Regions from separate parts of the Enterobacter cloacae complex sp. ECNIH7 genome, predicted to be linked through region 2. Evidence: predicted binding sites of a transcription regulator. Region 2 holds the regulator's gene; each other region holds the start of a gene.

Region 1 (4,208 bases), 2.0 Mb from region 2:
CGTTTGAACGCTTTACGCAGCATGGCCCGCTGGCAATGCTGCCGATGTCGGACGGGCGCTGTTCGCTGGTCTGGTGCCATTCGCAGGATAAGGCCGAAGAGGTTAAAGCCTGGTCCGACGAACGTTTTTGTTCCGAACTGCAGAAAGCCTTTGGCTGGCGGCTGGGGCGTATTACCCATGCGGGGAAACGTGCGGTCTATCCGCTGTCGTTAACCACCGCATCGCAATCTGTTTCTCACCGCGTGGCGCTGGTCGGCAACGCCGCGCAGACATTACATCCGATTGCCGGACAAGGGTTCAACCTTGGCCTGCGTGATGTCATGAGCCTGGCGGAAACCCTTGCTCAGGCGTGGGGCGAACAAAAAGACTGTGGCGCTTATTCGGTGCTAAGCCATTACCAGAAGCGACGTCAGGCCGATAAAGAGGCGACAATCGGCGTTACCGACGGCTTAGTCCATCTCTTTGCCAATCGCTGGGCGCCGCTGGTTGCGGGTCGCAACCTCGGGCTGATGGCGATGGAATTATTCATTCCGGCACGTGACGTGCTGGCGCAGCGGACTCTTGGTTGGGTCGCGCGTTAAGGAGTTATCACCGTGCAAAATGTTGATGTCGCCATCGTTGGCGGCGGTATGGTCGGACTGGCGCTGGCCTGTGGTTTACAGGGCAGCGGCCTGCGCGTGGCGGTGCTGGAGCAAAAGCAGCCTCAGCCCGTTGCGCCAGATGCCCCGCCGGAACTCCGCGTCTCGGCGATCAATGCCGCCAGCGAGAAATTGCTGACGCACCTTGGCGTCTGGGCAGATATTGTGGCGCAGCGCGCCAGCTGCTATCACGGCATGGAAGTGTGGGATAAAGACAGCTTTGGTCATATTGCTTTTGATGATGAAAGCATGGGCTATAGCCATCTGGGCCATATCATCGAAAACGCGGTGATCCACCACGCGCTGTGGCAGAAAGCACAGCAGTGCAGTGACGTGACTCTGATTGCGCCTGCGCAGGTCCAGCAGGTGGCGTGGGGTGAAAACGAGGCGTTTATCACCTTACAAAGCGGCGACATGCTGACTGCGCGTCTGGTAGTCGGCGCCGACGGTGCGAACTCCTGGCTGCGCAACAAGGCCGATATCCCGCTGACCTTCTGGGACTATCGTCATCATGCTCTGGTGGCAACGATCCGAACAGAGGAGCCGCACGGCGGCGTGGCGCGGCAGATTTTTCACAACGACGGCATTCTGGCATTCCTGCCGCTTGCCGATCCGCACCTGTGCTCGATTGTCTGGTCCCTGGTGCCGGAGAAAGCCCAGCAGATGCACGAGGCGACGCCGGAGGCCTTTAACCAGGCGCTGTGCATGGCGTTTGATAACCGCCTTGGCTTATGCGCCCTTGAAAGCGCGCGGCAGGTGTTCCCGTTAACCGGCCGCTACGCGCGTCAGTTTGCGGCGCACCGTCTGGCACTGGTCGGTGATGCGGCGCATACCATTCATCCGCTGGCCGGGCAGGGCGTCAACCTTGGCTTTATGGACGCGGCGGAGCTGGTTAAGGAACTGCGTCGCCTGCATCGCGAAGGGAAAGACATCGGCCAGCATCTGTACCTGCGTCGCTACGAGCGCAGCCGCAAGCACAGCGCGGCGATGATGCTGGCGGGCATGCAGGGCTTCCGCGAGCTGTTTGCCGGCGCGAATCCGGCAAAAAAACTGCTGCGCGATATTGGTCTTAAACTGGCCGATACGCTTCCTGGCGTCAAACCTCAACTCCTCCGTCAGGCGATGGGTCTTAACGATCTTCCCGACTGGTTACGCTAATCTCGATCCCCGTCACACTTTATTTTCCCGGCCTCTGCGCCGGGGAAATTCCCTCGTTTGAAATATTCTAATTTCACGTCATTTTTCGCATTAGAAAATCTAATCTACGAGATTTTATGTTACGGAAATTCGGCCCGATTTTCCGCACGAAATATCACCATGTGCTAAATCCTGTTAGATCATTGTTAATTTTGTGCGGGGTTAATCGCATTTTTCCAGTGAATAACTCTGTAGGCTTTTTAGCGTTTTTTGGTCATAAGCTAATGTGATGACCCGTTTTACCTTATGGTTAACCGCTGGTTTAGGTGGTAAGTTCGGGTAAAAGAGAACGTTTGCGTCGGCGCCAGGTAACGGGGCCGACACCGGGTTTCACGGTGAATTTTTCAACGAGGACAAGATGGCTCAACAGACTCCTTTGTACGAACAACACGTGTTATGCGGCGCCCGCATGGTGGACTTCCATGGCTGGATGATGCCGCTGCACTACGGCTCGCAGATTGATGAGCACCACGCGGTGCGCACCGATGCCGGTATGTTCGACGTGTCCCACATGACGATTGTCGATCTGCGCGGCAGCCGCACCCGGGAGTTTTTGCGTTATCTGCTGGCAAATGACGTCGCCAAACTGAAGACGCCAGGTAAAGCGCTCTACACCGGCATGCTGAATGCCTCGGGCGGCGTGATTGATGACCTTATCGTCTACTACTTCACTGAAGATTTCTTCCGCCTCGTTGTCAACTCCGCCACCCGCGAAAAAGACCTCTCCTGGATCACCCAACACGCCGAACCTTATGCCATCGACATCACCGTCCGTGACGACCTGTCGCTGATCGCCGTACAGGGGCCGAACGCGCAGGCGAAAGCCGCGTCTCTGTTTAACGACGAGCAACGCAAAGCAACCGAAGGCATGAAGCCGTTCTTCGGCGTGCAGGCGGGCGATCTGTTTATCGCCACCACCGGCTACACCGGTGAAGCGGGCTACGAAATTGCCATGCCGAACGAGAAGGCCGCTGATTTCTGGCGTGCGCTGGTGGAAGCGGGCGTGAAGCCTGCGGGTCTGGGCGCGCGCGATACGCTGCGTCTGGAAGCGGGGATGAACCTCTACGGTCAGGAGATGGACGAAGGCGTCTCTCCGCTGGCCGCCAATATGGGCTGGACCATTGCATGGGAACCGGCTGACCGTGACTTTATTGGCCGTGAAGCGCTGGAGATGCAGCGCGAGAAGGGCACTGAACAGCTGGTGGGTCTGGTGATGACCGAGAAGGGCGTGCTGCGCGGTGAACTGCCGGTGCGCTTTACCGATGCTGACGGCAATCCTCGCGAAGGCGTGATCACCAGCGGTACCTTCTCCCCTACGCTGGGCTACAGTATTGCACTGGCACGCGTGCCGGCGGGTATTGGCGAAACGGCGGTGGTGCAAATCCGCAACCGCGAAATGCCGGTCAACGTGACCAAACCGATTTTTGTTCGCGCCGGTAAGCCGGTCACCTAATCATTTTTATCAGGAGAACTTCAATGAGCAATGTGCCAGCAGAACTGAAATACAGCAAAGAACACGAGTGGCTGCGCAAAGAGGCGGACGGCACTTACACCGTAGGGATCACCGAGCACGCGCAAGAGCTGCTGGGCGACATGGTGTTTGTTGACCTGCCTGACGTGGGCACGACCGTTAGCGCGGGCGACGACTGCGCCGTGGCGGAGTCCGTAAAAGCGGCATCTGACATCTATGCCCCTGTGAGCGGCGAAATCGTTGCCGTCAACGACGCGCTGAGCGATTCGCCAGAGCTGGTGAACAGCGAGCCTTATGAAGGCGGCTGGATCTTCAAGATCAAAGCCAGCGACGAATCTCAGGTTGCCGCGCTGCTGGATGCGACCGCGTACGAAGCACTGTTAGAAGACGAGTAATCGTTTATCCCCCTCTCCTTTCGGGAGAGGGCAGGGGCGAGGGTGCCCATCTTCCCCTCGCCCTAACCCTCTCCCAGAGGGAGAGGGAACTTAAATTCACTGCACGTTTCAGGAACCATCGCTCATGACACAGACTTTAAGCCAGCTTGAAAACCGTGGCGCCTTCATTGAACGTCACATTGGGCCGGATGCTCAGCAACAGCAGGAGATGCTGAAGACAGTTGGCGCGGATTCATTAAACGCACTGATCGGCCAGATTGTGCCAAAAGACATCCAGCTTGCCACGCCGCCTCAGGTGGGGGAAGCCACCACGGAATTCGCCGCGCTGGCGGAGCTGAAGGCTATCGCAGGCCTGAACAAGCGCTATAAGTCTTACATTGGCATGGGCTACACCAACGTGCAGTTGCCGCCGGTTATCCTGCGCAACATGCTGGAAAACCCGGGCTGGTACACCGCTTACACCCCGTATCAGCCGGAAGTCTCCCAGGGCCGTCTGGAAGCGCTGCT
Region 2 (4,208 bases):
GGCAGCAGGCGTTTGTAAATCTTCCTGCATGGCGGCAAACGCCGGCAGGTACATATCGGTGGCCAAAAAGCCCAGCACGCTCAAGCCGCCGAGCCAGACTAAAAAACTGTTCCTGGGTTGCATTATTTTATTCTCCTGAGGAGGCAGGTATACATTGGCGCTGAGTGTAGGGAGTGCAAAGCCGCTTGTGAAACGCTAATATTTGGCGGGTGCATTCAAAAATTTTGCAGGCAGAAAATGTGGTCAGATTATTCTCTTGAAGTGGTCGATGCTGTTGCGCGTAACGGCAGCTTTAGCGGTGCGGCGCAGGAGCTGCACCGCGTCCCTTCGGCAATCAGCTACACGGTGCGTCAGCTTGAGGAGTGGCTGGCGGTTCCGCTGTTTGAACGGCGGCATCGTGATGTGGAATTAACGCCCGCAGGCGCGTGGTTTTTGAAAGAAGGGCGTTCTGTTATCAAAAAAATGCAGATCACCCGCGAACAGTGTCAGCAGATCGCTAACGGCTGGCGGGGACATCTTTCCATCGCGGTGGACAACATCGTTAAACCCGAGCGCACCCGGCAGATGATCGTCGATTTCTATCGTCATTTTTCTGACGTCGAGCTGCGGGTCTCGCAGGAGGTGTTTAACGGCGTCTGGGATGCGCTGGCGGACGGCAGGGCAGAGATGGCGATTGGGGCCACGCAGGCGATCCCGGTCGGGGGACGTTACGCCTTTCGCGATATGGGAATGCTGAGCTGGAAATGCGTGGTGGCAAGCGACCATCCGCTGGCGGCGATGGAAGGGCCGCTGAGCGATGACACGCTGCGCAACTGGCCGTCGCTGGTGCTGGAAGATACGTCCCGTTCATTGCCCAAGCGTATCACCTGGCTTCTCGACAACCAGCGGCGGGTGGTGGCCCCTGACTGGGAATCGTCGGCGACGTGCCTCAGCGCCGGGCTGTGCGTCGCGATGGTGCCCGTTCATTTCGCGCGTCCGCGCATCGATACCGGAGAGTGGGTTGAGCTGACGCTGGAGAATCCGTTCCCGGATGCGGCCTGCTGCCTGACATGGCAGCAAAATGATGTCTCGCCTGCGATGGCCTGGCTGCTGGATTATCTGGGAGACAGCGAAACGCTGAACCGGGAATGGTTACGGGAGCCAGCGTAGCTGGCCCCCGTAAAGCGATTAACGACGGTAGTCGCGGAACGGACCATCCGCAACGGAACGGCGTTCGATAAGACGCGGGTGAACTTCAATGGACTGCGACTCTTCACGCTTGTTGACGATTCTGTCCATCAGCATGTTAAAGGCCGTTTCGCCCAGCGAGTCTTTTGGCTGGTGAATGGTGGTCAGCGCCGGGGTGAAGAAGCGCGCGTTACGCACGTTGTCATACCCGATCACGGAAATATCCTGCGGTACGCGCAGGCCCAGCTCGTCGGCAGCGCAGAGCGCGCCCATGGCCATGATGTCGCCTCCGCAGAACACGGCGGTCGGACGGTGCGGCTGGGAGACGATCTGCTGCATCGCGCGGTAGCCCGATTCCGGCTCAAAGTCGCCCTGCACAATCCAGTTTTCCGGCACGTTGATCAACGCTTCTTCCATCGCTTTCATAAAACCGGCCAGACGGCCCGCGCCGGTGTTGCGCTCCAGCGGACCGGGGATCACGCCAATCTCGCGGTGACCGCGTTCGATCAAATAACGACCGGCCATATAGCCGCCTTCAAAGGCGTTATCGATAACAGAATCGGTGAAGTCTGCGCGCGCTTCGCCCCAGTCCATCACCACCATTGGAATATGGCGATACTCTTCCAGCATCGACAGCACTGACTCCGGATACTCGGAGCACATTACCAGCAGGCCATCAACGCGCTTTTGCGCCATCATCGACAGGTAGGCACGCTGTTTTTCAATGCTGTTCCACGCGTTGCCCAGAATCAGGGTATAGCCTTTCTGGAAGCAGTTCTTTTCGACCGCTTCAATGATCTCGGCAAAATAGGCCGCTTCACTGCTGGTCGCCAGCAATCCAATGGACTTGGTGTGATTAACCTTGAGGCTGCGCGCAACCGCACTTGGCGAATAGTGCAGCTCTTTGATCGCTGCCCAGACGGCGTTGCGCGTCTCTTCCGCCACAAAGCGGGTTTTGTTAATTACATGTGATACGGTTGTAGTGGAAACGTTTGCGCGTTTTGCTACGTCTTTAATTGTTGCCATTAAATGTCACTCCAGACCATATCCTAAGCTCCTGAAAAACTTGAAGGTAAACGTTTGCCTTCTCTCACCCTTATCTCGCAATGTTGAATTGCGGCACGCCGGGAAAACGACACGGGACGTCAGGAGGGGGTCAATGGCCGGTACGCTAATAAATTTAGCGTGGAATTTTGTCCTATCTTGATGAAAAGGGGAAGAGGTAAAGTGGTTATCAGTATAAATCCAGGAAGATTTTTGACGTAATCTGTGCAAAAATGAGCAAGCTCACTTTTCGTGTGGGGATTAAAAGGAGAAAAATTGATGAGTTCCGATCTTAAGTTTTCGCTGTTCACCACCGTTGTTGTGCTGGCTCTGATTGTTGCGGCCGGTCTGACGGCTGCGCTGCACTGATTTACGCGGAGGGAGAGCCTTCTCCCTCCCGACTCCCCGGATTGTTACTTCTCTGGCAAAAATCTTTTGCCATTTTGTTAACTTCTCATTTTTTGTGATTGATGTCATGCTTTCCGCTTCTTTGTTCTGTGTCACCAAATGACACGGCATCCGGAGTTGACGCATGAAAATCAATTTTCCCCTGCTGGCCCTGGCGATTGGCGCTTTTGGGATTGGCACCACTGAATTCTCCCCGATGGGGTTACTGCCTGTTATTGCCCGGGGCGTAGATGTCTCTATCCCTGCGGCAGGGATGTTAATTAGCGCCTACGCTATCGGCGTGATGGTCGGTGCGCCGCTGATGACGCTTCTGCTTTCGCACCGCGCGCGCCGCAATGCGCTGATTTTCCTGATGGCGATTTTCACCCTGGGCAACGTGCTTTCGGCCATTTCGCCGGACTACACCACTCTGATGCTATCGCGTATTCTGACCAGCCTTAACCACGGCGCGTTCTTTGGGTTGGGATCGGTCGTGGCAGCCAGCGTGGTGCCAAAACACAAGCAGGCGAGCGCCGTGGCGACCATGTTTATGGGGCTAACGATTGCCAACATCGGCGGGGTGCCTGCGGCAACCTGGCTGGGCGAGGTTATTGGCTGGCGAATGTCCTTCCTGGCGACGGCCGGACTGGGCGTGATTGCGATGGTGGCGCTGTTCTTCTCCCTGCCGAAAGGCAGCGCCGGAGAACGTCCGGAAGTGCGTAAAGAGCTGGCTGTGCTGATGCGCCCGCAGGTGCTCTCCGCGCTGCTGACCACCGTGCTGGGGGCAGGGGCGATGTTTACCCTCTACACCTATATTTCACCTGTATTGCATGACATCACCCACGCAACCCCTCTCTTTGTGACCGCGATGCTGGTGCTGATTGGCGTGGGCTTCTCGATCGGCAACTTTCTCGGCGGGAAATTTGCCGACCGTTCCGTGAGCGGGACGCTTAAGGGCTTCTTAACCCTGCTGATAGTCATCATGGTTGCCATTCCGTGGCTGGCGCGCAATGAGTTTGGGGCCGCGATTGCGATGGTCGTCTGGGGAGCCGCCACTTTCGCCGTGGTGCCGCCGCTGCAGATGCGCGTGATGCGTGTCGCGCACGAGGCGCCGGGACTTTCATCTTCCGTGAATATCGGTGCGTTTAACCTGGGTAATGCCCTGGGCGCCGCGGCCGGTGGGGCCGTGATTTCAGGTGGTCTGGGATACAGCTTTGTGCCGGTGATGGGGGCGATTATTGCCGCGCTCGGCCTGCTGCTGGTGATGATGTCGGGTCGTAAACAGCCTGAAGCAGCCTGCGCTGCGGAATAAACCAAAAACGCAGAAGGGCGAACCCTTCTGCGTGTCTCTTACGCGGCGAAGTTCTTCGCGACAAAGTCCCAGTTAACCAGTGCCCAGAAGTGCTCCAGGTAGTTCGGACGCGCGTTGCGGTAGTCAATGTAGTAAGCGTGTTCCCATACGTCCACTGTCATCAGCGGCTTAGCGCTGGTAGTCAGCGGGGTACCCGCGTTAGAGGTGGACACGATAGCCAGTTTGCCATCCGCCTCTTTAACCAGCCACGTCCAGCCAGAACCGAAGTTCTTGATGGCTGCATCGGTAAATTTCGCTT
Region 3 (4,208 bases), 1.2 Mb from region 2:
CGCATCGCGAAAATGTACGTCGACGAAATTTTCTCCGGGCTGGATTACGCCAACTTCCCGAAAATCACCGTCATTGAAAACAAGATGAAAGTGGACGAGATGGTGACGGTACGCGATATCACGCTGACCAGCACCTGCGAACACCACTTCGTGACCATCGACGGTAAAGCGACCGTGGCGTATATCCCAAAAGATACGGTGATTGGCCTGTCGAAGATCAACCGCATCGTGCAGTTCTTTGCCCAGCGTCCGCAGGTGCAGGAGCGTCTGACGCAGCAGATCCTGACCGCGCTGCAAACGCTGCTGGGCACCAATAACGTGGCCGTTTCTATCGATGCGGTTCACTACTGCGTGAAGGCGCGCGGCGTGCGTGATGCGACCAGTGCAACGACCACGACGTCGCTGGGCGGCCTGTTTAAATCTAGCCAGAATACCCGCCAGGAGTTCCTGCGCGCCGTACGTCACCACAACTAAGTCTTACAGGGCAGGAACCATGGAGCGAAACGTCACGCTCGATTTTGTTCGCGGCGTCGCCATTCTCGGTATCCTGCTGCTTAATATCAGCGCCTTCGGCCTGCCGAAGGCGGCTTACCTCAATCCTGCCTGGTATGGCGACATCACGCGCAGCGATGCCTGGACCTGGGCTGTCCTCGATCTCTTCGCGCAGGTTAAATTCCTCACGCTGTTTGCCCTGCTGTTTGGTGCAGGTCTGCAACTCCTCCTCAAACGCGGTACGCGCTGGATCCAGTCGCGCCTGACGCTGCTGGTTCTCCTCGGCTTTATCCACGGCCTGTTCTTTTGGGACGGCGATATTCTTCTCGCGTATGGGTTAGTCGGGCTCATCTGCTGGCGTCTGATTCGCGATGCGCACAGCGTAAAAAGCCTGTTTAACACCGGCGTGATGCTCTACGTCATGGGGCTTGGGGTCCTGCTGCTGCTGGGGACGATCTCCGGCGAAGCGACGAACCGTTCCTGGATCCCGGATGCCGCTAACCTGCAGTACGAACAGTACTGGAAGCTGAAGGGCGGTACGGAAGCGATAAGCAACCGCGCGGATATGCTGGGGGATAACCTCCTTGCGCTGGGGGCGCAATACGGCTGGCAGCTGGCGGGCATGATGCTGATGGGCGCGTCACTGATGCGCACCGGCTGGCTGAAAGGGGAGTTCAGCCTGCGTCACTATCGGCGAACGGGTGTCGGGCTGGTGCTGATCGGCGTGCTGATTAACCTCCCGGCGATAATCACGCAGTGGCACATCCACTGGGATTACCGCTGGTGCGCGTTCCTGCTCCAGGTGCCGCGCGAACTGAGCGCGCCGTTCCAGACCATCGGCTACGCGGCGCTGATCTATGGCTTCTGGCCAACGCTTTCCCGCCTGTGGATCGTCAGCGCTATTGCCTGCGTGGGCCGCATGGCGTTGAGCAATTACCTCCTGCAAACGCTTCTCTGCACCACGCTTTTCTATCGATTTGGCCTGTTTATGAAATTCGACCGCCTCACGCTGCTGGCGTTTGTTATTCCGGTCTGGGTGATTAACCTGGCGTTTTCTGTTCTCTGGCTACGCTATTTCCGCCAGGGACCGCTGGAGTGGGTGTGGCGTCAGTTAACCGCACATGCTTCAGGGGTATCATTGAGGAACATATCCAGATAACGATCTGGATCACAATCATTAACAAAACGGATGTAAGCGTTTTCATGAGTGTGAGCTTCTTCACGTAGTCCCCTCTCTCTCGCTGCCAAAATAGCCACCTTGCTAAACACAGGGGGTGTCTGTGAGTTGCTGCAATCCTTTGAAGGATGGTGAATATGATCACCATTCGTGACGTCGCCCGTCAGGCGGGCGTTTCTGTGGCTACCGTCTCACGCGTGCTGAACAATAGCGCGCTGGTCAGCCCTGAAACCCGTGAAATCGTAATGAAAGCCGTGACCCAGCTCGGGTACCGGCCAAATGCCAATGCCCAGGCGCTTGCGACGCAGGTCAGCGACACCATCGGCGTGGTGGTGATGGATGTATCAGACGCTTTTTTCGGCGCGCTGGTCAAAGCGGTCGACGTGGTCGCCCAGCAGCATCAGAAATATGTCCTGATCGGCAATAGCTATCATGAGGCGGAAAAGGAGCGACATGCCATTGAAGTGCTGATCCGCCAGCGCTGTAACGCCTTGATTGTCCACTCAAAAGCTTTGAGCGATGAAGAGCTAACCGGCTTTATGGATCAGATCCCGGGCATGGTGCTGATCAACCGCATCGTCCCCGGCTATGCCCACCGCTGCGTCGGGCTGGATAACGTCAGCGGCGCCATGATGGCGACGAAAATGCTCATCAACAACGGGCATCAGCGGATCGGTTATCTGGCCTCCAGCCATCATATTGAAGATGACGACCTGCGGCGCGAGGGGTGGCAAAACGCCCTGAAAGAGCACGGCATTACGCCGTCAGAAAGCTGGACGGGCACCGGTACGCCGGACATGCAGGGCGGCGAGGCGGCAATGGTGGAGCTGCTGGGCCGCAATCTGCAGCTTACTGCGGTGTTTGCCTATAACGACAGCATGGCGGCAGGCGCCCTGGCGGCGCTGAAAGATAACGGCATTGCGGTGCCACAGCATTTATCACTCATTGGTTTTGATGATATTCCGATTGCCCGTTACACCGACCCGCAGCTGACAACGGTGCGTTACCCCATTGCCTCTATGGCGAAACTGGCGACTGAGCTGGCGTTACAGGGGGCGGCAGGGCTGCTGGATCCGGGCGCAACGCACTGTTTCATGCCGACTTTAGTGCGTCGGCACTCCGTCGCGGCCCGGCAAATTGTGGTTCCGATCACTAACTGATTACATGAGCTGATGTAACCGTTTTCAATCTGTGAGTAAATTCACAGTATCTTAACAAGGCGCTGACTATGATGTCAGCGTTTTAGGGGCTGAAACGCTATGTAACGGTGATTATTCACTTTCACTATAGCGAATGTGCCGCAAACAACGAATAAAACGCATTTCTGGAGCGTTACCGAACACGGAAGATAGAAATTTTATAAGTGAACTTCGGCTGTCAGTAACGTTTTATTAACACCTGCCCGCCGATCGTTATTCACAAGAACTACCCTGCATAAAAAACCGGAGATACCATGAATAAGAAGGTGTTGACCCTGTCTGCCGTAATGGCAAGCATGCTTTTTGGTGCAGCAGCGCACGCTGCGGATACCCGTATTGGTGTGACCATCTATAAATACGACGACAACTTCATGTCTGTTGTGCGTAAAGCGATTGAGAAAGATGCGAAAGCAGCGCCAGACGTTCAGCTGCTGATGAACGACTCCCAGAACGACCAGTCCAAACAGAACGACCAGATCGACGTTCTGCTGGCGAAAGGCGTGAAAGCCCTGGCCATCAACCTGGTTGACCCGGCTGCAGCAGGCACGGTTATTGAAAAAGCGCGCGGCCAGAACGTGCCAATCGTCTTCTTCAACAAAGAACCTTCCCGTAAAGCGCTGGATAGCTACGACAAAGCGTATTACGTCGGTACCGACTCCAAAGAGTCCGGTATTATTCAGGGCGATCTGATCGCGAAACACTGGGCGGCGAACCCGAACTGGGACCTGAATAAAGACGGTCAGATTCAGTTCGTGCTGCTGAAAGGCGAACCAGGCCACCCGGATGCTGAAGCCCGTACCACTTACGTTATCAAAGAGCTGAACGACAAGGGTCTGAAAACCCAGCAGCTGGCGTTAGATACCGCGATGTGGGATACCGCTCAGGCGAAAGATAAGATGGACGCGTGGCTGTCCGGCCCTAACGCGAACAAAATCGAAGTGGTTATCGCGAACAACGATGCGATGGCAATGGGTGCGGTAGAAGCGCTGAAAGCACACAACAAATCCTCCATCCCGGTATTCGGCGTAGATGCACTGCCAGAAGCGCTGGCGCTGGTTAAATCCGGTGCGATGGCCGGTACCGTTCTGAACGATGCCAACAACCAGGCGAAAGCGACCTTCGATCTGGCGAAAAACCTGGCCGATGGCAAAGGCGCGGCTGATGGCACCAGCTGGAAAATTGAAAACAAAATCGTTCGCGTACCTTACGTGGGCGTAGACCAGTCCAACCTGGCTGAGTTTATCGGTAAATAAGTTAGCGGTACTGTCTCCACTGGGCGCAATTCGTTGCGCCCTTTTATAACGCGATATGCGAGGCCAACAAGGTATAATTATGGTCAG

The links. Region 2 encodes PurR, which represses purine synthesis genes. Its sites were predicted from a motif close to CANGCAAACGTTTGCNTG; they were not measured.
Region 1: gcvT (glycine cleavage system aminomethyltransferase GcvT) is a predicted target of PurR. The motif match lies at 2,118-2,135, and genes of this name have one in related genera.
Region 3: galS (HTH-type transcriptional regulator GalS) is a predicted target of PurR. The motif match lies at 1,681-1,698, and genes of this name have one in related genera.

What each region holds. Positions count from the first base shown of each region.
Region 1 is NZ_CP017990.1:4,122,726-4,126,933, reverse strand. Features, by position in the region: gene ubiH (2-octaprenyl-6-methoxyphenyl hydroxylase) at 1-581, shown strand, start outside; gene ubiI (FAD-dependent 2-octaprenylphenol hydroxylase) at 594-1,796, shown strand; gene gcvT (glycine cleavage system aminomethyltransferase GcvT) at 2,194-3,288, shown strand; gene gcvH (glycine cleavage system protein GcvH) at 3,312-3,701, shown strand; gene gcvP (aminomethyl-transferring glycine dehydrogenase) at 3,826-4,208, shown strand, end outside.
Region 2 is NZ_CP017990.1:2,154,963-2,159,170, forward strand. Features, by position in the region: gene punC (purine nucleoside transporter PunC) at 1-123, opposite strand, end outside; gene punR (DNA-binding transcriptional activator PunR) at 238-1,149, shown strand; gene purR (HTH-type transcriptional repressor PurR) at 1,168-2,193, opposite strand; gene cydH (cytochrome bd-I oxidase subunit CydH) at 2,491-2,580, shown strand; gene WM95_RS10725 (MFS transporter) at 2,744-3,910, shown strand; gene sodB (superoxide dismutase [Fe]) at 3,949-4,208, opposite strand, start outside.
Region 3 is NZ_CP017990.1:3,321,099-3,325,306, reverse strand. Features, by position in the region: gene folE (GTP cyclohydrolase I FolE) at 1-474, shown strand, start outside; gene yeiB (DUF418 domain-containing protein YeiB) at 494-1,651, shown strand; gene galS (HTH-type transcriptional regulator GalS) at 1,807-2,829, shown strand; gene mglB (galactose/glucose ABC transporter substrate-binding protein MglB) at 3,123-4,121, shown strand; gene mglA (galactose/methyl galactoside ABC transporter ATP-binding protein MglA) at 4,201-4,208, shown strand, end outside.